Regions from separate parts of the Paenibacillus sp. KN14-4R genome, predicted to be linked through region 2. Evidence: predicted binding sites of a transcription regulator. Region 2 holds the regulator's gene; each other region holds the start of a gene.

Region 1 (8,096 bases), 1.3 Mb from region 2:
CCGACACCCCTGCAATTCCGACAATTTCACCCGCATGTACGGTGAAGCTGACTTTTTCTACAACAGGCTTGCCTCCTGCGCCTTGAACCGTTATATCCTGCACTTGTAGGACAGGTTCTCCTTGCATCGATGCTTGTTTAATTACTGGAGCAAGTTCTCTGCCGACCATCAAGCGGGAAAGTTCTTCGATGTTCGTGTCCGCTTTCTCTAAAGTACCTGTTACTTTACCACTGCGAAGGACCGTAATGCGGTCGGCAACTTCCATAACTTCATGGAGTTTATGTGTAATTAGAATAATGCTCTTGCCTTGACTTGCTAGATTTTTGATCGCTGATAACAGCTCATTGACTTCAAGAGGTGTTAAGACAGCAGTAGGCTCATCGAGCACAATGATGTCGGCTCCACGATAGAGCACTTTCAGAATTTCCATACGCTGCTGCGTACCGAGCGAGCAGTCTGCGACTTTTTTATCGGGTGGAACGGGCATACCGAATTGTTTGCTTAGCGCTTCGACCTGCTGAACCGCTTGTTTGCGATTAAATCCGATGCCAGGCGTTGGCTCCGAACCGATGACAATGTTCTCAGCAACTGTAAAAGAAGGGAACAACATAAAATGTTGATGTACCATTCCAATTCCATTTGCAATCGCATCCCGAGGTGATTGGAAGGCTACTTCTTTACCTCGTACCTTGATCGATCCAGAAGTCGGAATCTCCATCCCATAGAGCATCCGCATCAGCGTTGTTTTCCCTGCACCGTTCTCGCCGACGATAGCGTGAATTTCACCTGATCGAAGTGAGAAATCAATCGCATGGTTCGCTGTGAAGTCCCCATATTTTTTCGTAATCTGCTCCATTTGCAGCAGCATGACAGCACCCCTTTTGGACGTGTTTAAGAATGGTATTAAAAAGTTGAACGGAGGAGAACAGAAGTATCGTAGGAATGAAATGTTCGCCTTTGAAAGAGTGAATATACAATCCATTTGATCCAATCAAAATTCACGATTTCAACAGCGACCGGAGGTACTTCTGTTCTCCCAAGTTTTTGAATGATTAAACTGAAGACCGACTGCGAGTGTAGAAGCAGTCGGTCCGAATGGCGGCAAATGCCGGAAATTTGTACTATTGTTTCAATGGATCTTTAAGAACAAGCTTACCGGATACGATGTCATCATTGATTTGCTTCAATTTTGTAATTGTCTCAGCTGTTAGGAAAGGATTCATTTTGGTTTGGGAATCATGTGTTACGAATGGAACACCTACACCTTTTTCTTTCAGACCATAGTCCACAACGCCAGCTTTGAATGCACCATTTACGAAGTCTTTGATTGTTTCGTATGCAGCTGTGTCAGCGCCTTTTAATTGAGACAATACGATGTGATCCGGATCTTTGCTTGTGTGGTCAATATCTTGTCCTGCTGTGAAGAAGTTTTTCTCTTTCGCAGCTTCGAATACGCCAAGGTCACCAACAGCAGCAGCGCCTAGAATGAAGTCAGCACCTTTGGATTGTTGAAGGATCGCAAGTTCTTTCGCTTTTGCAGGGTCTGTAAATCCACCTACATAGTTGACAAGGTATTTCGCGTTCGGATTTGTTGCTTTCAAGCCTTGTTCAAAAGGAACAGTCCACTTCTTGATCATCGGAATGTCCATTGCAGCTACGATACCAACTGTGTTTGTCTTTGTGGACAAGCCAGCAGCAGCGCCTAGCAAGTAGGAGGATTCATACTCACGGAAGACAACCGAGCGGACATTAGGACCTTCAATAACCGTATCAATGATTGCGAACTTTTGATCAGGGTTCTCAGCAGATACTTTTTTCAATGCATCTTCCGCTTGGAAAGTTGCTGTAATAATCAGATCATATTTATCGGCAACAGCCGCTCTCATATTTTGTTCGAATGCGTTAGGGTCAGTAGATTCAATCGTTTTAACTTGAGCGTTGAACTCTTTGCCTGCCTTTTTAGCACCTTCGTCCATGATTTGGAAGAATGGGTTTACACCAATTTTTTCAGGTAGTACAAGTGCGATTTTCTTCGCATCTTTACTTACTGGCTTATCTGTATTTCCTGCAGCACCTTCTGTTGTTGCATTTTTTGCTCCGCAGCCTGCCGTGATGAATAACACAAGTGCACAGACGAGCATCAACATTTTTTTCAATAGTCTCTACCCCTTTATGTAACAATTTTTATTTTTAACAAATCCTATCGGTTTTATAGGAATTTGTCAATCTAATTTGAAAAATTAAATTTGTAGAATTTTGTCGAACAATTGACACAAATTCCATTATACTTAAAATTAGCGGAAAGGGAATATCCTTTTGATAAAAAATATGTACGATTCGTTAACTATTAATAATAAATGTTCGTGTTTTAGTCATAATTTGTCCATTTCTGATTGAAATTTGTTCGGAAAAAGACCAGTATCCCGAAAACGAAGATTGGGTGTCTCCAACGTGATTTGCGGCCTCTAAGGATTGTTCCAGAGAAGTATAAACATTGTCACTATTTGTATTATGTGATAACCTACATAGGTATTTTCCATTATTAAGGAGGTTAAATTATGTTACGTACAGGCATCATTTTTTTAATTTTGGGGTTAGGGGCATTCATACTGCCGCAGTTCGGTCTGCAATTCAAATTATTTAACGTTTTGGAAGACATTTTTGGCGGAAGTCAAACCATTGTCGAAATTGCTGTTGCGGCTATCGGCGCCATCCTAGTAGGTATTCATTTATTTAAGGGAAAGAAGGACACGTCGTCCGCAGCGTAAGAACACATGGTTTGGGAGGAAGTTTTTTTTGAAATCGTGGATAGCAAAACTTTTAAAATCAGTAAGTGTTATGACTTTTATTATGATGGTGTGTGCGGCTCCCGCATTCGCCAAAGAGCAGCTGAATTGGGTAGAAGGCGGAAAGAAAATCGACGTGGGAACTGGTTTAGCAGAACTACAGTTGGGCAATGATTTTGTTTTTCTTGATGCTGAAAATACGAAAAAGTACATAACACAGAACGGAATGAAAGCAAGCGGGGAAGAAATCGGCTTGGTCATTCCAAAGGACGAAAAACAGGATTGGGCCGTTTTCTTCGAATATTCCGAATCGGGACACGTTAAAGACGAGGAAAAAACGAAAATTGATGCTGATGCCTTGCTGAAGAGCTACAAAGAAGGCACGGAAGAAATGAATAAGGATTTAAGTCCTGAAAACCAGTTATTCGTTGACAAATGGGATGTTGCACCGTTCTATGACAACACCTTGCACAGTTTGACGTGGTCTTTATTGGCACATGATTCTAAGAACAACGGTGTTATTAACTACAATGTAAAGATTCTATCACGCAAAGGCTATATCTCAGCGATACTCGTATCAGACCCGGCGAATTTGAAGGCGGACCGTAAAGTGTTTACCGATAAGATCCTGTCGCAGTTTCAACTAAAGCAGGGTCAACGGTATGAGGATTTTGACAGCAAAACCGATAAGGTAGCTGAATTCGGCTTGACTGGACTAATTCTTGGAGGCGCGGGTCTGGCGATTGCCAAAAAAGCGGGCTTGCTTGCTTTGCTCATCCCTCTATTGAAGAAGTTTGGGATCGTGATTGTGCTGGCCGGCGGTGCTATTTGGGGATTTATTCGCAAAAGAACCGGATTGAAGAAAGAGCAGTCGGAGCAACCGACGCAATCAGAGCAATCGGAGCAACCGGCACAGGACCAAGTGATCGACCAGAAGCAAAAATCATAGTTTCGTAAGCAAAAGCGCCTGAAGTCGAAGAACGTCAACCGTTCTTTGAGTTTGGGCGTTTTTTGTGCTTGCTTCGGCAGCCGACGTCAACTCTTTTCAGTCTGTTTAACTTCGATTCCGATAAAAATAGCCCTTCCTAATCGCTCGATAGCCGAGTTGTAGGAGGGGCTTTTGAAATCACTTATTTATTTAAAGAAGCGCCTTATAAAATAAGCTGCGCAAGTCCGAATCCGATTGTGACCGCAAGCACGGTTGCGATTAGTCCAGGAAGCATGAACGAGTGGTTCAGCACATATTTGCCGATTCGCGTCGTTCCCGTGCGGTCAAAGTTGATCGCTGCAATAACGGTTGGGTAATTCGGAATGAAGAAGTAGCCGTTTACTGCTGGGAACATGGCAATGAGTGCAGCAGGCGGCAAACCCAAGGCGATGCCTAGAGGTACGAGTGCACGTACCGTTGCGGCTTGGCTGTACAGAAGAATCGACAGGATGAAGAGTGCAATAGCGAATAGCCACGGAGCAGCTGTGACGCTGTCTTTAATCCACATACTGATCTGATCCATGTGACCTGCGAAGAACGTATCACCGAGCCAAGCAATACCGAAGATGCTGATAACCGCCTGCATACCCGCAAGGAACACGTTGCTTTTAATGAGGTGAGACGCATTCACCTTACAGATCAGCAGGATGAGTGCCGCTATTGATAGCATCACTAGTTCAATGGCATAGGCCATGTTAAGTGGGACTAACTTGCCGCCAGTCTCCCATGCCGGGCGAAGCTGTGGCATCGATCCGAGCAGGACGACAAGAACGACGCCCAAGAGGAACAACACGACGGACAATTTGGCACGAGGATTCATGGCCGTCACACTTTCGGATTGCGTCTTCACGACCGCATCGATCGTACCATCAGCAAGTCGTTTTTGATATTCAGGGTCCTCATCTAAATTTTTGCCGACTTTCGTCATAATCCAGGCTGCGATCATACAGCTAATGAATGTGGAAGGCACACTAATCATTAAGATATCCATAAGACTTATTTGATAACCGGCAAGTAAGGAGACGAGAGCAACAGTCGCTGCCGAGATTGGACTTGCGGTAATGGCTTGTTGAGAGGCGATGACAGATATCGATAAAGGCCGCTCTGGGCGTACGCCTGATTGTCTAGATACTTCCGCGATAACAGGTAGAACCGAATACGACACATGACCCGTTCCCGCGCAAAAAGTGAACAAATACGTCACGATCGGTCCCATGAACGTAATGTGACTGGGGTTTTTGCGCAGTGCCTTTTCAGCTAAGGAAACCAAGTAATCCATCCCCCCGGCAGTTTGCAGTGCGCCTGCAGCAGTGATGACCGCCGCAATCATCAACATCACATCGATTGGTGGTGAAGTGGGTTGAAGACCGAAGCCAAACGTTAGAATGGCAAGCCCAAGTCCTCCCATTACACCAAGTCCAATACCACCTAGTCTCGCTCCTACAAAGATGGCAAGTAACACAATAACGAGTTGAATCAAAAACATGAGCTATTCACATCACTTTCAGCTGTTCTAAGTTGTTATTTTTTTCACATATATTCCATTATACGTTAATGTGCCATGCCTGTCACTTTGCGCGACGAAAGCGGTCATGCGATATCGATGTCGCTTCTAATATCACTTGGAACATATTTTATGTAAGGAGAGAAATGCTATTCAGAGAGTCGGTATATTCCTTATTTGGGGTCATAGAATGTAACGAGAGAATAATAGATTCTACCCACGGTCAGGAGGATGCAATTGATAATCCAATATCGGCCATACCCCAGACACCCCTTTATCGGCAGGCAGCTCAAGCGGGATACGCACAATTACAGAGGTGATCTGCTTGCACCCGCGAAGACGATTCTAGATCATGTCAGACTAAGACTCCTTGATATGCATGGCGTTGAGCTTGAAGAAAGTGACCTCATTAGCTTGCAGAAGCCTGTCACGTTAGCAGAGCTTGGCTATCACCCTCATATGGATGGATGCGCCGCACATATGAAAGTCATTTATGATGATGTTCGTTTTACGAAAAAAATTCCGCTGTGGGACATCAGACAGCAAATCCTCCCATTTATCATGCGCTCCTCCGAACAACAAGATGTATTCACCTTATTCGAGCAGCTTCAGACGAAAGCAGACTACACCTATCGGCATCCCATTTGCGTGAGTATTCTTGCCGTCCGTATTGGAAAATGGCTTCAGATGAAAGAACCACAGCTTACACAGCTTGCCATCGGCGCTTTGCTTCATGACATTGGAAAGACTCGCTTACCTCCAGATCTCATGGATAACGAAGAGCCGCTCTTGCCGGCAGAGTATGCTTATCGGAAGAAGCATACGCATTTTGGCTATCAATTGATCAGAGATACGGTTGGGACGAGCCGCCGCCAAGCTCTGATTGCGCTGCTGCATCACGAGCGTCTGGATGGGAGCGGATACCCATTCGGCATTCGTGCGGGGAAGTTCGATTACCACAGCCAAATTGTCGCAATCGCGGACACCATTCATCACCTTATCTCGAATCGCCCTCAACAAGCGGCTTTACCGTTTTACGCATTACTTCAGTACCTTCATGATCAAGCGTTTGGAAAACTGGAACCAAGGATGATTCATCTCATCTTAGATCAAATGATGCAGGCTCTTCTTGGACGCAGTGTTCAGCTCACGGACGGGCGACGCGCTAAAGTTGTTATGCTCAATGCTTATGCGCAGCTTGATCCGCTAGTTCAGTTGGAAGATGGAACTTTCATTGATTTGAACCAAATGAGGACGCTGCATATTGAGCGGTTGCTATTGGCATGATACATTCGTCATAAGTATTGCAAAAAGGTCGGGGTAAGAGCATGAAGACGCTCTGCCTCGACCTTTTGCATGTCCGTAAAATTCATGTGCTTTTATCACGAAACGGGAAATATAGTACGTTAAGGTCGTTGTGTCGGATTCGTTAGTGTACGATTAATCCCTTTTCGTGAGGTGACCTCTTCTATAGGAATCTAGTGCCATATTATTTATGTAACATATCAAAATAAAGTTACATTATGTCGAATTAAGAGGGATAATAGGGGATTAAAGTAGTAATGAAACAGAAAATTACATTTTACTCGTTATTACGGGACAAAATTCATGAATAAATAGATATTAAGCCTTATTGGAAAATAGTTACTTATTATATTAAAATATGAATTGAATCAAATAATAGGAGGTTTATATACATGGTAAAAAACGTTAAAACAGTGCTAGCATCTTTTCTGGTAATTTCAACACTATTGGTTGCTGGTAGCGCTTATGCTGCACCGGCTAAGGTTGTAGAAGGAGTTAACCCTGACGCTGTAGAAACTGAATTCGTTGATCCAACTCTTCGCATTAAACCATATGCTCAAATAGCCTATGAGGATGCTGTTTTTCATGGCCAATTAAAAACAAGCTTCACGTACTCAAAAGGCAATCTAAGAATATACATTCAAAATAAAGGTACGAAAAGCTTTAATTATTCAGTGATAAATTCTTATGGAGTTAATATTTGGAGTGGTTCTATCTCGGCAAATGATGCAAGAACAGGTTATTTTGTTCCGGCTGACGGTGATCTTCCTTCTGGTGAATATACTGTTAAACTTAATAACAATGATGGCAGTCAATCTCCATATCTTTTATCGGCAAGAGATGACCTGTAATAAAATATTATTTTTTGAGTAAGTTGCCTATCTATTTCGATAAATTGTAAGAAAAATGAAGAACGGCCCTGTCGTAAAACATGCGAACAGAGCCGTTCTTTTTGCCATTGCTCTACGGAAGTAAAATCAGCGAATACGGTCTGAAGACCTGGAACATTTGGCCCGTATACTTGAAGATTTGAATGAAGTCAGATCGCTGCACATTGAGCGTGTGTATAAATAAGAGCCTGAAGTTAATGCCAAGTTGTCTAGGTCTGTTCAAGACTTAGACAATTTTTTTATTATTTTTCTGAATGATCGGAATTGGGAGTGTACTTATCATTTATTCCGGTTTATAGTTAAGTTAACTTCATAATTAAGCGAGGTACCTAATGTGAAACAACATCTTATTCAGCAATACAGCGAATTGCAAAATCATTTAAACCTTCGATTAGCAACAAAATATCAGCACAAAATGGATAATCAGCTTACAGCTAAGCAGGTTTTATTATTAGAGCTGATCCGGACAGGCGGATCTTCAACGAAGGAATTAGCTATTCAATTGAATATATCCGCGAGTGCAGTTAGTCAACTTCTGAATAAATTGGAGGAAAAAGAATACATCACCCGTACGATTAATAAAGAAAATCGTCGGGAAATCATATTAAAGCCTGCGGCGAAGG
Region 2 (8,096 bases):
ACAATGAATGTATTCTTTCGAAGGCGGGATGCATATGTTCAAACATTTGTTTGCCACGATGAACGAAGTGCTTGATGAAATCGCGGAGCAGTATCCACATGTCGCCGGTTCCCAGAAAAAGCAGCTGGATGAGCAGATTGTTGTACTCAAAACGATGAGTGATGAGTTTATCGAGGACTGGCTTGCTTTTGAGGAAAAGCTGCGGAGTATTCCTTCGGATACTACAACAGCAAGTTCCAAGAAAGCTGTTAAGTCGACGCTGCCTGTGGCGAAAACTTGTGTAACTGCTTCGTCAGCCTCGCCTCCTGGGATGAAGCCTTTGTCTGATTTGGAAACTTCAATCAAACAATCAGACCAGTTCCGAGTTGCACAAGGCTATTACAAGTTATGCATGTACGATGAAGCAATTGGTCATTTTGAACGTTTATTGCAAAAGGAGCCAGATTTCCAATTAGGTCGTGCTTATTTGGCAATGGGGCAGCTGAGAAAAGGTAATATTGCCGAAGCCAACCATCATTTTCAACTACTTGCTCCATTGACCGATAACCCGACAATGAAGGCTATTTCTTACAATGTGATGGGCTGTATTCAATACGAAAAATGCAATGAAGACCAAGCTTATGAGTTTTTTAAAAAGGCTTATCGCAATGATCCGAAAGTCATGAGTCTCGATACGTAACTTTCCCTGTTCGCATTCCTAAATGGTGTCATTTCTGTTATGCTAGAGGAAGCAAGAAGAAGGGATTGAGTACGTAGCAATGAAATTCGCGGTAATTGACTTTGAAACAACCGGGAGTAGTACGGACGACGAAATTATTCAGGTTGGACTTGTTATTATAGATAAAGATCGCATTATTGACAGGTATACTTCCCTCGTTCAACCGGGGTGCAGTATACCTTCTTCTATTACAGAATTAACAGGAATTACGAATGAAATGGTGGCAGATGCACCGGAATTGTCTGATGTAATGGCTGAAATGTATCCGAAGCTATATGACTGTGTGCTTGTTGGGCATAACGTGTCATTTGATTTTGGTTTTTTACAGCGGGGTCTTAGCAAAGCGGGCTATTTTCCATTCTCAGGACGCGTTCTTGATACAATTGAACTGCTGAAGATTCTTTTTCCATCTCTAACCTCTTACCAGCTGTCTTTAGCCAGCAATACATTTGGTATTGAGCATGAACGTCCACATCAAGCCGATAGTGATGCTGAAGCAACAGCAGAAATTATGCTTCGTTGCTTGGAACGAATCGAAGATCTGCCGCTGATTACGATTCAAAGGCTGCATGCGATCTTTGAAGGTTATAATTCGAATGATCTGGGATGGTTTTTCAGTGATATTCGGGCGGCTCGCGAGATGCAAGCGGAGATCGACCCGAATGCCCAACAGTACTATCGAGGCTTTGCGATGAACGTCGGAGATTGGTCGGACCAGGAGAAGGCTGACAGAGATAAGGAGACCCTCCCTGAGACGTTCGAAGCCTTCTATGAGCAGTTGAAGACGAAGATGAGGGATAAGCTGGGCTTTGAAGTGCGACAGGCGCAGGAGACGATGATTACCGAGGTACATGATTCTTTAGAAAAGAATCGACACTTGATGATTGAAGCAGGAACAGGTACGGGTAAGTCGATGGGCTACTTGATTCCTGCGCTGTATTATGGCATAAAAAACGATAAGAAAATTGTTGTTTCTACACATACCATTAATTTACAAGAACAGCTGCGTGCTCGAGATATTCCAATGTTGTACAATTTGTTTGATTTACCTTTTGATACGGGTGTGTTAAAAGGGCGCAGCCACTATTTATGTTTACGTAAGTTTGAAGGTCGAGTCAACGCGGCGGATTGGGAACAAGCCAAAGAAGATTCTTTAACAGCAGCTCAGATGGTCGTATGGCTTAGTGATACACAGACGGGTGATGAGGAAGAATTACATTTGACCGGTCGTGGTACATTCTTCTGGCATTCAGTATCAAGTGATGCAGATTCTTGTTTGAATCGTCAATGTCCGTGGTTCCGTAAATGCTTCTATCATCGTGCACGTAATGAGGCGAATACTGCTGATCTGCTAATTACGAATCATTCCATGCTGTTCACGGATTTAAATGCGGAGCATCGTATTTTACCTGGTTATGAGCAATTAATTGTCGATGAGTCACATCATTTGGAAGAAGTGGCGAGCAGACACATGGGTAAGGAACTTCATTATTTAACACTTTTAAACAGTCTGCAGTGGATGTACAAAGATGCTCGTAGTGGACATTTTGCAACGTTACGGAGTAAGCTTGGGAAGCATCACGGCGATGATCGTGCAGAATTGTGGTGCCAGACACTAGATCGAATGTACGAGCATGTTATGGCGGTTAGAGAGCATTGGGATGTACTTTGTGATAAGTTATATGAAGTTGTCTCTACGGGTTCAAGTGATCCTGGCCAGAATGAATTAGGGCAGTATGTACTTCGGATTAAACAGGAAGAACTGCCGCAGGTATGGGCAGAATTGATGCCTTTAGAAGACAATGTATATCAAGAGCTGGGTCAGCTTATTAAAAGTGCTGAGAAGCTGATGAATGACTTTAAAGACCATGAAGATGAGTATGATTTGCAAAGTTTTTTAACAGATATGAATGGTTGTATCAAAGATCTTGGACATTGTCGCGAAAACGTAAGATTTTTCATGCACCAAAAGGACAAAAATTCGGTATACTGGTTAGAAGCGGGCTTGTTTGCTAAAAAAAGTTCCGTTCTTTTGAATTGTGTACCAACTGATGTGAGCAAGCTGTTACAAGAAAATCTTTTTGAGAAGAAAGAAAGTATTGTTATGACTTCTGCAACGTTAACAGTTGATAAGTCTTTTCAATATGTTAGTGAGCAGCTGGGATTTTCTCCTGATGTGGAGGAGGATGTGTTGAAGTCTGTTCAACTGCCTTCACCCTTTCAATATCGCCAACAAGCGCTTGTCTGTGTTCCACGTGATTTTCCAGCTATTAAGGGCCGAGCAGGAGAAGTTCTGTTTACTGAGAAGCTCGTTCACTCGTTAGCCGAAGTCGCGCTTGCAACTCAAGGGCGTATGCTTGTTTTGTTTACATCGAATCGAATGTTAAAGCAAGTGCACGGTGAATTAAAAGAGTTGCTTAAGCCTCACGGTATCGGTGTCCTTGGTCAAGGAGTTGACAGTGGTAACCGCAGTAAGCTCACACGTCTGTTTCAAGAAGGCAAAGCAAATGTTCTACTCGGTACAAGCTCATTCTGGGAAGGAGTTGACATTCCTGGCGATGCGTTAACCTGTTTAGCGATCGTTAGACTGCCGTTCCAACCCCCTAGTCATCCAGTGGTAGAGGCAAAATGCGAAAACTTGAAGAAGCAAAATAAAAATCCGTTTATGAAATTTTCTGTGCCGCAGGCTGTCATTCGTTTCAAACAAGGTTTTGGTCGATTGATACGAACTTCCAGTGATAAGGGAGTCGTAATCATTTATGACACACGAGTTATCGACACGCAGTATGGAAAAAACTTCCTGTATTCTTTGCCTGGTCCTAAAATTGAGTCGATGTCTACGTCCCAGATTGTGCCGAGAATTCAACAATGGATGGGAGAAAATATCTAATGAAATCAGTATTGAAAATATCTGATGCTGTTGTACGCAGACTTCCGATTTACTTGCGTTTTCTGAATGAATTGGCGAAAAATAATGTATTGACAGTTTCATCCCATGATTTAGGACAAAAGCTTGATTTGAACCCTGCGCAAATCCGCAAGGATTTAGCTTATTTTGGGGAATTTGGAAAAAAAGGGATCGGCTATGATGTTCTCTTTTTAATTGAAAAAATTCGTCAGATCTTGAAGTTAGATCGTCACATTGCAGTCGCACTTGTAGGGGCAGGTAACTTAGGCCGCGCTCTTTGCAATTATAATGCGTTCCTTAAAGATACAATGAAAATTGTAGCTGTATTCGATGCATCTGCTGATAAAGTAGGTAGCAACATTAACAATTTACCTGTAGAGCCGATGGAAGCGCTTGATTCATCAGTTAAAGAGAACGATATTCGAATTGGAATTATTACAGTTCCTTCACATGAAGCGCAAAATGTTGCCAATATGTTTGTAGATGCAGGTATTGACGCCATATTAAATTTTGCACCGATTAATATTAAGGTTCCATCCCACATCCGGGTACACAATGCAGACTTTACAACGGAATTACAGAGCTTGGCGTATTTCTTGGATTAAGGATGCTAAAGTACAAGTGAATAAAAAAAGCCCCTCAAATTGTTCCGGGTAGGAACGATTGAGGGGCTTTTGTATGAGTTATAACCAACCGAACATGATTTTGTATATAATAAACGCGAATATCATTGAGATCGGGATGGTAATGAGCCATGTCATAATCATCTTGATAACGGTTGCCCACTTCACTTCATGGAATCGGATAACACTCCCCGTTCCGATGATAGACGATGTAATGACTTGTGTTGTGGATAGTGGCATATTTAATAATGTTGAAGTCTGAATAACAGCAAATGATGTTAAGTCAGAAGCAAATCCGTTAATCGGTTCAATCTTGATCAGCTTGTTGGAAACCGTTTTGATAATTCTCCAACCACCAATGGATGTACCTAGACCGATTGCAAGTCCTGCTCCGATTTTAACCCATAGCGGAACTTCCAAATCGGTTGCATAGCCTGTTGACACTAGACCAAACACGATAATACCCATTGCTTTTTGTGCATCGTTTCCGCCGTGCGAGAATGACAATAAACCTGCGGAAATAATCTGAAAAGTGCGAAACACACGATTCATACGTGTACGCGATGCATTGCCTGTCCAAATAATGATGTATTTGAGTAAGGTCATAATAATGTAACCTGCTACAAAGGCAATAATTGGTGATAAAAGTAGAATCATAATGATTTTTTTAAAACCTTCAAAGTTCACAGCGCCAAATCCTGCTCCTGCGATAACCGCACCCGCTAGAGAGCCGATTAACGTATGAGAAGAGGAGGAAGGAATTCCGAAGTACCATGTAAGTAGATTCCACAAAATCGCTGAGATCAATGTTGCGATAATGATGTAGTGTCCATTTTCTACTGTAAAAGGATCCGCGATCGACCCACCGATCGTCTTAGCTACACCGGAGAAAATAATCGCTCCGACGAAATTAAGCGAAGCTGCGTATAGAATCGCAACTCGGGGAGTTAACGCTTTAGTGGATAACGATGTGGCAATCGCATTGGCCGTATCGTGAAATCCATTAATAAAGTCAAATAATAAGGAAAGAGCGACGATAATGATAAGTACCAATAAGTTATGGTCCATGAATTCCCTCCGAACTCGCTCTCCTAGGAGTAGCGAAGCACAACACTTTCAAGAATATTGGCTACATCTTCACATGCGTCCGTCGTTTGTTCAAGGCGCTCGTAGATCTCCTTCAACTTAAAATCCTCATATGGATCTTTTTTGTTTTGGAAAATTTGACGTATACCTTCACGCATCAGCTTGTCCCCTTCATTCTCAAGGGAATTGATTTGTACGGTATGTTCTGTAATTTGTAAATATTTCTTGCGGCCAAGCAATTTGAAAGCATCCAACATATGTTGGCAGGAAGATACGATGACCGCTGAGAAGTCTTGCATATATTTATCCGTAGTGGAGACTCCCAAGTAGTCAAAACGAGCGAGTGATGCTTCGATCCCATCGACAACATCATCAAGTTTTGAAGCAAGTTCGAGAATGTCCTCACGATCAATAGGTGTAATGAAAACTTTATTTAATCCTTTGAAAATTTCGTGAGTAATGCTATCACCGTTGTTTTCTAATTCTTTAAGCTGGGGGAAAAAATCAGATGGTGGGGCTTCACCCATCATCGCTTTACGAAATACATGTGCAGCATCAAGATTATTCTCCGCGGCCTTAATTAGCAGGTTGAGAAAATCAACCTCACCTTTTCTTGTAAACAGCATGGTCTCAAGAACCTCCTTCATAAAATAAAAAGTGTGCGTCACAGTGTTTTGTCTCTTTATGTAGAAAAATCTCTCCAACTCACAGACTATAAAATATCACAATAAACCAAAGGAAAGCAACGGCGATTTCTTGATTTTCTATTTTTGAAGATGTACAGTTAAATGAAGTAACCAAATTGTAGTAAAGGATTTGAATAATATGGATAAAAAAATTGTAATTGATGGCATTTTTGTGACATCCAATCCAATAAACCCAATTGTCAAAGGCTGTATGGTGATTGAAAATAACCTTATTACTTATCTAGGTGAGGATATCCCAGAGCCACTTGAACAATATGATGAAGTAATATCTGGAAAGAACAAACTATACATGCCAGGTCTTGTAAACACACATGGGCATGCTGCTATGTCACTGTTACGTGGATACGGCGATGATTTAGCTTTACAGGTGTGGCTGCAAGAGAAGATGTGGCCAATGGAAGCTAAATTTACTTCTAAGGATGTCCATTGGGGCACTTCCCTATCCATACTTGAGATGTTGAAGGGTGGCACGACAACTTTTGTTGATATGTATGATCATATGGACCAAGTTGCGCAAGCTGTGGAACAATCAGGAATAAGAGGCTGCTTGACTCGTGGTGTAATTGGCTTATGTCCAACTGAGGTGCAAGATCAGAAGTTGAAGGAAGCAGCGAAATTCGCTGTAGATTGGAACGGGAAAGCGAATGGTCGTATCACAACAATGATCGCGCCACATGCTCCATATACATGTCCTCCGGACTATATCGAGAAACTTGTGGCTGTTTCTCAAGATTTAAACTTACCGATTCATACGCATATGTCTGAAACGCTTCGTGAAGTGGAGCAGAACGTGGCTGATTATGGTTTGCGTCCAGTTGCGCATTTAGAAAAACTTGGTGTATTCAATCGTCCAACGTTACTTGCGCACGCCGTACATTTAACAGACGAAGAAATTGCTATACTCGCGAAGTACGATGTGCGTGTGTCTCACAACCCAGGTAGTAATTTGAAACTTGCATCGGGTGTTGCGCGTGTGCCGGAACTTTTAGCTGCTGGTGTGAAAGTATCTTTAGGTACTGATGGTGCTGCATCGAATAATAATCTGGATATGTTCGAGGAAATGCGTCTTGCTGCATTAATTCATAAAGGGGTGTCGGGTGACCCAGTTGCTGTTCCTGCAACAGAGGCATTGATGATGGGTACACACATAGGTGCAGCGTCCATCTGGTTAAATGATGTGGGTCAGCTCCAGGTAGGCAAGAAAGCCGATATCGTCGCTCTTGATCTGGATCAGCCGCATTTCTTACCGCGTACAGATTATATCTCTCATATTGTTTACTCCGCTTCCGCGCATGACGTAGTTGACGTTATGGTCGATGGTCAATGGTTAATTCGTAATCGTGAATGCTTGACGATTGATGAGGAAAAAGTGAAACGTGAGTTTGAGCTTTGTTTTGAAAGGTTGACTCAATAAGATGTCTAGAGTAAAAAAGACGGTCTTTATTTCAGTTATCGTACTCGTAACATTGGTTGTTATTATGTATTTCTTCTACACACGTGTTCAGCAAAATCACTTTACGGATTTGTCTCAAGCGGTTCAAACGGCTTATGAGAAGACAACCATGGTGACCGCAACACGAGCAGAGCCCTCCTATGGGGACGATGCGTACAACATCGTGTTCGGAGATGATAAACTAGGTCATCCTCTTATCGCTTGGGTTTCAACTCAAGGTGTGCATACCGAATTTGCAGATAACATTTTCTCAGAAAAGCAAGTGAGAGCAAAGATGCTTGAAAAAGGGGCGAGTATTAACATTCTGCGAATACTGCCTAATAAACTTCAGGGACAATACGTATGGGAAGTGTTCTACAAGCAAGCGATTCCGAATGAGAGCGATAAATACTTTTATGATTACTATAAAATCACCGACGGCTCACTCGTCGACACGTACAGGCTCAGTCTTCAATAGACTGGGCTTTTTTTATCTTTAGGTTAATCTTTTTCCACTGTTTTCATTCGATTTGGATGTATCAAACATGATATACTCGAATCTATCAGGACATCTATACTAGATGTAGATATATTCCAGAAAGGAGGACGTTTCCTTGCGAAA
Region 3 (8,096 bases), 190 kb from region 2:
TTACGAAGGCATGGATCATGAGAAAATTGCGAAGATGGTTGCATCAGGTGAATTTTTCAAAGAAGTACCGCTCGGTCAAGGTAAAGTAGACTTTCCAGCTTATTTTGCAGCATTACAAGAGATTGGCTACAAAGGATACTTGACAATTGAGCGTGAAGTTGGTGAGAATGCAGAGGCAGACATTGCCCAAGCGGTGGAGTTTATTAAGGGATTCAAATAAGTCTACAAAAAAACGAGCAGCCCCTAGCGGTTCGCTCGTTTTTCTATGCTTTTGGATCAAGTGATGCTTCTAATTCAGCATTGTAATCCTCTTGATTTTCAATAATTTGTTCGAAAATACGGGTTAAAGCAGCAATGTCAGTATCAGTTAATCCGGAAAAGAATTTCTCGAACAATTGTTTTCTTTGTTTGCTGAGCGTTTCGAGAATTTCATGTCCCTTATCGGTAATTTCTAAATACACGACACGGCGATCATTTTCTGCTCGGCGTCTGCTAGCTAATCCTTCTTCAACAAGCTTATCCGATATGCCTGTAACTGCACCGGATGTGATATGAAGTGCTTCTGCTAGCGTCGAGATATTATGTGGGCTTTCAGCAAGTCGCTCCAAGACGAGGAATTGTGAACGATTGATCGTGTTGTCTACGTGTTTACTCCACTGCGTGGAAATTAATTTCAATATTTTTCGAAATGCATGTTCAAGCTGCAAAATATCCTTGCTCGCCATACGAAGCCACCTTCAATCATAGTGATAGGTTACAATCATTTAGTTATCAAATTATTTAGAAGTATACTTTTTTGAAACTAAATTGTCAATCTTGCACCTTAACCCAGTGGCAATTGTAACACATAACATAAGTAATGATGGAGTATCTTAAGCTGCTCTTCACAATGTAACTTTTCAATGGGCAGTACAATGGAATTCAATGTGATACCTTCGTTCCAAGATAGGAGAAAATGTGTGATGACTAACGTGTCAACCGTAGGCGAGAAATAACCACGCTCCATACCAACTTGAAAAAAAGCTTGGAAATGGTTTATTAATGTTTGATGTCTATGTGTTAATAATGGATGACACTCTCGTTCTAAGGAATAGGCGTTAAAATATTCAATTCGTGCGATATACAAGCCTATTGGTGTTCCTTGGATATGATTATGCATGTAGTCAAGTAATTGAATGATGGCTTCATTTCCACTGCTCACCTTGTCATAGATACTTAGCAAATTAAAGCTGCGCTGCTTTTCGTTCTTATCTAACAATTCCCTAAATATTTCATCCGTAGAAGAAAAATATAAATAAACACCGCCACGGCTTAATTTCGATTCCTCTACGATATCCTTCATCGTGACTTGAGTGAATCCTTTTCGAATAAAAACCCGTTCAGCTGCTTGTAAGATGTCATTTCGTTTGTTTTGTTTATAGTTGTCAGGCACTTTCGGTGACATTAGTCGTCGCACTCCTATCTATGGATTTTCCTAAGATTAACGTGAGAATACCTATAATGGCAAGTAAGCTTCCGGACCAAATAAAAGCGGACACCACGCCGTATAAAGTAGCAAGTACGCCTCCAATCACAGGTCCTGTAATACTCATTAACGTGGTCATACTCCCGATTGTACCAAATACGCGTCCGCTATACTCAACAGGTGTTCGCTTCTGAACCGTGGAGTTAAATGGGATGAAAACTAAGCCTGCACTTGCACCGCCAAGCAAAAATGCGAGTGGAATGAGTAGTTCGAATCCATTTTGTAATAAGGCGAGCCATGCGGCTCCAGCAAAGACAACACCAAGTCCGATGATACCCGTGCACATGATAGGGAGAACAGACTGGATACTTTTCCGACTTAGAAGGGTGGCTGTTCCTAAAAGCCCAAGTCCACTCGCAGCAATAGTTATACCGAGGAATTCAGTCGACATTCCAGGGATATCCCGAAGTAAAATGGTGATTTGTGAATCTGCAATTTGTAAGACGAGAATAACGAGGCAGAAGAGAAATGTGCCAAACAATATAAAGGGAACCTTGGACATAAAAGCAAACCCGGACTTCAGTTCTTTTATCATGGATTTACGTGCTTCATGTGCAGATGGAGAGGAAATAACCTGACGGATCGGAATCCGAATGAGCAGTAAGGCAGAGAGTAGGAAGCTGGCAGCATCTACATAGAATGCAGCAGCGATTCCGAATCCACTTAATAATACGCCACTAAGCATAGGGCCAATGATTTTGGTTGATTGTTCAATCATCGTGCTGTATGTAATAGCTTTATCCATATGTTCAGGTGCGACAATTTCTTTCAATTTTCCATTTTTCGCAGGATTAAATAACGCGCCAAGAGCCCCTTTGACAAGAAGAATGATATAAATTTGCCAGACGGAGGTGCCGAAAATAAAGGCAAGTACGAGTGGTATCCGCAATACATCCGAAATAATCATTAGAGTACGACGCTCAAATCGATCCGCTAACACGCCTGATATAGGGCCGAATACAACCATCGGTAATCCAAAGCAAATCATCGTATAGGCCATTTCCATGGAGGTGATCTGCCACTTAAAGGAAAGGAGTGCGAACAAAGCAAGTAAGTCAAGCCAGTCCCCTAAATTTGATACGAGTTGTGAACCGAGTAAATAGCGATACGATTTATTGCGCCATAAGCCGCGCTGTAAAGCTTGACTATCTCCCATATAATATCCCCCTAATTTTTGGAAAATGACATCCGTGTCATTATTATAAATGGAAATGGTCCTCACTACAAGAGAATATTTTTGAAAATAAAAAGCCTGAAGGGCAGCTATAGAAATGCTGCTTCTTCAGGTCTTGAAGTTCTTCTAAATATTATTTAGATACGGGTATCGCCGAGGGACCAAGGTCCATCTTGTTTGACACCGCAATTGCAATGTTCTTAGAGTCTGTAACACGCAATTGGATACTAATCTTATCTTTACCAACCAAACTGCTAAATGGAGCTGTGAGTTTCCCGTTCGAGTAGGATGTTTCAAGTGCTGTATCATTGGCATAAATCACACTAGTTGGCGATAGATTCTTACCCGAAATGACGAGTGTTGGAACACCACCAATTTGCTGAACGCTTGAATCTTCAATGACCATTTCACCAAGTCCAAGCATAAAGTTCTTCGCTAGAATCTTATCCCGAAGCGCTCCATAACTGAATTGATTACCGAACATGCCGTCATATTGAAGCATTTCGTAGCCTTTAATGTCTTCTTCTTTGATATTCATTGCTTCATATAAATTTTTCGGTGGGATGACGGGGTGTTTCTGCATCAGATTATATAAATAGTCCGTGTAGAAAGAGCCTTCCAAATTCGCCATGTTCAAGATATATGGAGTTAAGAATGAAGGAGACACATACATCTCTTCACGGTGCTCAGGCAAGTAATTGTCCCAAATAATGAACGGCGTCGAGAACAATTTTTTCGTGACATCTGGATCGTTTGGAAGTAAATACTTCACATCTCGATACACTTGATAATCGTTACCAAGTGAAGGGAGGTGATCGCCGAAAAATAACACAATTGTCGGTTCGCCTTTTTTCTCAAAATGGTCCGTAATTTCTTTCAGCATCGAATCCGCATCTCGCATACCTGTTGCATAGGTCTCAAGCATCGATTTGGACTCAGGTGACATGTTGCCTGTTACTGTAATTGGATTAGATGAAAACTTATTCGCTTCATAAGGAGCGTGGTTTTCCATTGTGTTTGCAAAGATCATATCAGGGCCATCTGTTTTATCTGCTTCAGCGATAATTTTCTTCGCTACTGCGTGATCGGAAAGATAATTTCCTTTGTATTCTGGCTCGAAAAACTCAGATGAAATAAATTTGGAGAATCCAAAGTTATGATATACCGTTCTTGAGTTAAAGAACCAGTTGTGATACGGATTAATCGCTGCAGTTGAATAGCCTTGTCTACCAAGGATTCCTGCGATGGAATCAGTAGGGTGATTTACATACTGAATGTAAGCCAATGACCCTTGTGGTAAGAAGCGCATCGAGTTGCTCGACAATACTTCAAACTCTACGTTGGCTGTGCCTCCACCGAATTGCGGCGAAAGCATTTCACCATGCGGGTACTTTTTTTGCAAGGAACGCAGATTCGGCATTGGATCTTCAGAGAATGTCACATTCGGCAGTTTTGTCGCATCAAATAGCGATTCACTTAGCACAATGATCACATTCGGTTTTTCTTTGCTGCCTGTGTTGCTGCGGCGCGGGGTATCATTTACCATGGCCGTAATGTTTGCTTGATCATAACCATCAGGCTTTTTAACGAAGATTAAGTCCATATTCATCATCGTCGTCAAAGCAAATCCATTGCGTAAATAGTTATCGGCTTGATCCCATGGAATCGTGCTGATGTTTAGGGCATCTTTAATTTTGAAAGGCTTATCTGTATAAATCGTAAACATCATGAACACGGAGAGTACAAGAAGGACCACTTTCTCTTGCCACTTGAATTTCCCGCGCAATAGCTTCACTTTATTCAGTAAAATAATTGCAATAACCACGAAGATAAGGATTCCAATTATCATTTTCCAGGGGATTAACTCGCCCAATTCTTTCGTAATATCTTCTGTCTCGGAAGTTAAAAATACGTCCCAAGGCAGTAACGGAATACCAAGAAATTGCCTTTTGACCCCTGAAATTAATGAAATAATAAAGATAGGGGTAGAGACGACCCAGAAAGCAAGCTGTGTACGACCAAGGATGGCGATGAACAGGAAGAAGAGAGCCGTAATAATTAAATAGTTCAAGAAAAATTCATTTGAATGTTTGTAGCCAAAACCAAGAGCTTTCGTGACGCTGTCTCGGTTCAGAAATTCCATTATAATTACAAGTGGAATAGGCCATAATAGAATATGAATTTTAGATAAGATGTACTTACCTGCTGATCGAGCAGATGACTTCCAATTGTGCATCTTCGTCTGCTCTCCTTTCTCGGAAAAATAGAATTTGTTATATTGTGAAGACTTTGTAAATGTGTATAAACCTCAATAATTATAACATGTGATAGAAACATCACAAACTTTTTTTATTGGGATTCTATTAAACAAATGGTAGTATATTTATGAGGGCATTTATAACAAAAATCCTCATCGTTAGATGAGGATTTTGCTCAGTGATACAGAATTTATATCACCGTGAGAAACGCATATCGTCCTGCAAAGATGACGAGATGGTTCTCCTTGATTCATGCTCAAATTAAATTCGGCAAATCTCAATTGCGCAGTTCTCGCATTTACAAAATTCCTTCAGTCGCTCCATATTTTTAATCAAAATGAAGTCGTTGCTGTAGTCAATAATATCTTGCTTGCGAAGGTCGTTAAGCAAACGGTTCACGCTTTCACGAGTAGCGCCAATCATGTTCGATAATTCGGTGTGTGTTAATTTCTTCGAAATTTCAATGTGATCGCCATCAGGTTTCCCGAAAGTGTTGGAAAGTCTAATTAAAGTGGAACAGAGTGCGCCTGGCTTTCCATACATGATGAGATCGCGCAGTTTTGTCTCTGTAATTCGATGGTTAAGTGACATCCATTTAATAAACTCAACGGAAAGTTCACTGTTTTGCTCGATTAATGCTTCAAGATCCTTCTGGCTAATGAAACCAAGAACGGTGTCTTCTACCACTTTTCCGCTAAATCCATGTGTTGAAGTTTGGAAAAGATGGATCTGGCCGAGTAAATCACCAGGTTGATACATATAAAGAATAAGTTCCTTGCCTTCGTCCGAGGATTTCGTAATTCGAACACTGCCAGATTGCACAAAATACAATTTATCAGCAGGCTCACCTTCCCAGAATAAATGGCTTCCAGCAGGAATCTTAAGCTCTTGCATATGCTCAGTCAAACACTTCAAATTCGCTTCGGAAAAAGTGGATGTGTTGGCGTTAGGGTTTTTCTTTCGGATTGTTGTCAACATCATATCTCCCTTATCAAAAAAAGTGTAAGTAGGCGCAAAGACGTTTCGGGAACATTTTCATTATAAACAATATTTTTGTCTGTGACAAACTTCATAGTGATTTATTTCACAAACGTGATAGAATATGTGTATGAAGGAAAACCAACACTATAGGAGGTGTGGCTATAATGGCTACAGAAGAGAAGAACATACTAGGTGGAACTGAAATTAATGGATGGCGTGGATTTCAAAAAGGGAAATGGTTAAAACAAATCGACGTCCGCGACTTTATTGAACACAATATTACTCCTTATGATGGTGATGAGAATTTCCTAGTTGGACCCACTCAAAACACGAATGATTTGTGGGATATTGTATCGCAATTATCCGTTAAGGAACGTGAAAATGGTGGCGTACTTGACGTAGATGTCAATACACCTTCTACAATCGTATCTCATAACCCTGGATACTTAGATCAAAGCAAAGAGCAAGTTGTAGGCTTACAAACAGATGAGCCGTTCAAACGTTCGATGCAACCTTTTGGTGGTATTAAAATGATGATTGATGGATGTAAAGCGTATGGCTTTGAATTGCCACAATCCATAATCGATATGTTTACTAATATTCGTAAGACTCATAACCAAGGTGTATTTGATGCTTACACGAGTGAAATGAGAGCAGCTCGTAAATCCGGTGTCATTACTGGTTTACCAGATGCTTACGGTCGTGGACGTATTATCGGTGACTATCGCCGTGTTGCCCTTTATGGTATTGATCGTCTAATTGCAGATAAAAAGAATGATCTTAAATTATTGGAAGTAAACGTGATGACAGAAGCAGTTATTCGCTCACGTGAAGAACTTTCTGAGCAAATTCGTTCCCTTCAAGAATTAAAAGCAATGGCAAAAGCGCACGGATATGATATCTCTACTCCTGCTCAAACTGCTAAAGAGGCGTTCCAATGGGTATACTTCGGTTACTTGGCAGCAATTAAAGAGCAAAATGGTGCAGCAATGAGCTTGGGTCGTGTATCCTCCTTCTTAGATATTTATGTACAGCGTGACTTGGCTGAAGGTACAATGACGGAAGTTGAAGCACAAGAATTGGTAGACCATTTTGTAATGAAATTGCGTATCGTTAAATTCTTGCGCACACCAGATTACAATGAGTTATTCTCTGGAGATCCAACTTGGGTAACAGAATCCATTGGTGGTATGGCACTTGATGGTAAGACACGCGTAACACGTAACTCCTTCCGTTTCTTGCACACTTTGTACAACTTGGGTCCTGCTCCAGAACCGAACTTAACGGTGCTTTGGTCCGAACAGTTACCAGAAGGCTTCAAAAAATATTGTGCAAAAGTATCGATTGAAACTAGCTCCATTCAATATGAAAGTGACGATTTGATGCGTCCAATCTACGGAGATGACTACGGTATTGCTTGCTGCGTATCTGCAATGCGTATTGGTAAGCAAATGCAATTCTTCGGTGCTCGTGCAAACTTGCCAAAAGCGCTCTTATACGCAATCAATGGTGGTGTGGATGAGAAGTCTGGTGCACAAGTAGGTCCGCAATTCGCTCCAATTACTTCCGATGTTCTGAACTATGATGAAGTCGTTGCGAAGTACGACAACATGTTGGAATGGCTTGCTAATCTGTACATGAATACCTTGAATGTCATTCATTATATGCATGATAAATACAGCTATGAACGTGTTGAATTCGCACTTCATGACCGTGAGATCATCCGTACAATGGCATGTGGTATCGCAGGATTGTCTGTTGCAGCGGATTCCTTGAGTGCAATTAAATACGCAAACGTTCGTACAATTCGTAACGAGAACGGTATCGTTGTTGACTTTGAAATTGATGGTGACTACCCTCAATACGGTAACAATGATGAGCGTGTAGATGAAATTGCTGTTGGTTTGGTAGAGAAATTCATGAATATGCTTCGTAAACATGAAACATATCGGGATGCCATTCCTACAATGTCTGTATTGACAATTACATCTAACGTTGTATATGGTAAGAAAACAGGTAATACACCAGATGGACGTAAAGCAGGTGAGCCATTCGCACCAGGTGCTAACCCCATGCATGGTCGTGATAAGAAAGGTGCTCTTGCATCCTTGAACTCTGTTGCGAAACTTCCATATGAGCATTCTCTTGATGGCATTTC

Evidence for each region. The regulator Rex, encoded in region 2, represses fermentation and respiration genes when NADH is low (regulators of the CRP and FNR family bind a similar motif). The targets are predictions, from matches to a motif close to TTGTGAAATATTTCACAA.
Region 1: ACSBOP_RS20280 (anaerobic C4-dicarboxylate transporter family protein) is a predicted target of Rex. The motif match lies at 5,293-5,310, and genes of this name have one in related genera.
Region 3: pflB (formate C-acetyltransferase) is a predicted target of Rex. The motif match lies at 6,030-6,047, and genes of this name have one in related genera.

The regions. Positions count from the first base shown of each region.
Region 1 covers NZ_CP197466.1:4,126,910-4,135,005, reverse strand. The annotation lists gene ACSBOP_RS20300 (ABC transporter ATP-binding protein) at 1-868, opposite strand, end outside; gene ACSBOP_RS20295 (BMP family protein) at 1,122-2,156, opposite strand; gene ACSBOP_RS20290 (hypothetical protein) at 2,559-2,768, shown strand; gene ACSBOP_RS20285 (DUF2167 domain-containing protein) at 2,797-3,735, shown strand; gene ACSBOP_RS20280 (anaerobic C4-dicarboxylate transporter family protein) at 3,938-5,260, opposite strand; gene ACSBOP_RS20275 (HD-GYP domain-containing protein) at 5,516-6,565, shown strand; gene ACSBOP_RS20270 (hypothetical protein) at 6,976-7,434, shown strand; gene ACSBOP_RS20265 (MarR family winged helix-turn-helix transcriptional regulator) at 7,808-8,096, shown strand, end outside.
Region 2 covers NZ_CP197466.1:2,792,735-2,800,830, reverse strand. The annotation lists gene ACSBOP_RS13565 (tetratricopeptide repeat protein) at 35-679, shown strand; gene dinG (ATP-dependent DNA helicase DinG) at 759-3,608, shown strand; gene ACSBOP_RS13555 (redox-sensing transcriptional repressor Rex) at 3,608-4,231, shown strand; gene ACSBOP_RS13550 (anion permease) at 4,310-5,317, opposite strand; gene ACSBOP_RS13545 (DUF47 domain-containing protein) at 5,341-5,961, opposite strand; gene ACSBOP_RS13540 (amidohydrolase) at 6,161-7,456, shown strand; gene ACSBOP_RS13535 (cell wall elongation regulator TseB-like domain-containing protein) at 7,458-7,952, shown strand; gene ACSBOP_RS13530 (hypothetical protein) at 8,089-8,096, shown strand, end outside.
Region 3 covers NZ_CP197466.1:2,983,210-2,991,305, reverse strand. The annotation lists gene ACSBOP_RS14635 (sugar phosphate isomerase/epimerase family protein) at 1-220, shown strand, start outside; gene ACSBOP_RS14630 (MarR family winged helix-turn-helix transcriptional regulator) at 264-725, opposite strand; gene ACSBOP_RS14625 (TetR/AcrR family transcriptional regulator) at 824-1,444, opposite strand; gene ACSBOP_RS14620 (MFS transporter) at 1,425-2,681, opposite strand; gene ACSBOP_RS14615 (LTA synthase family protein) at 2,833-4,935, opposite strand; gene ACSBOP_RS14610 (Crp/Fnr family transcriptional regulator) at 5,219-5,935, opposite strand; gene pflB (formate C-acetyltransferase) at 6,103-8,096, shown strand, end outside.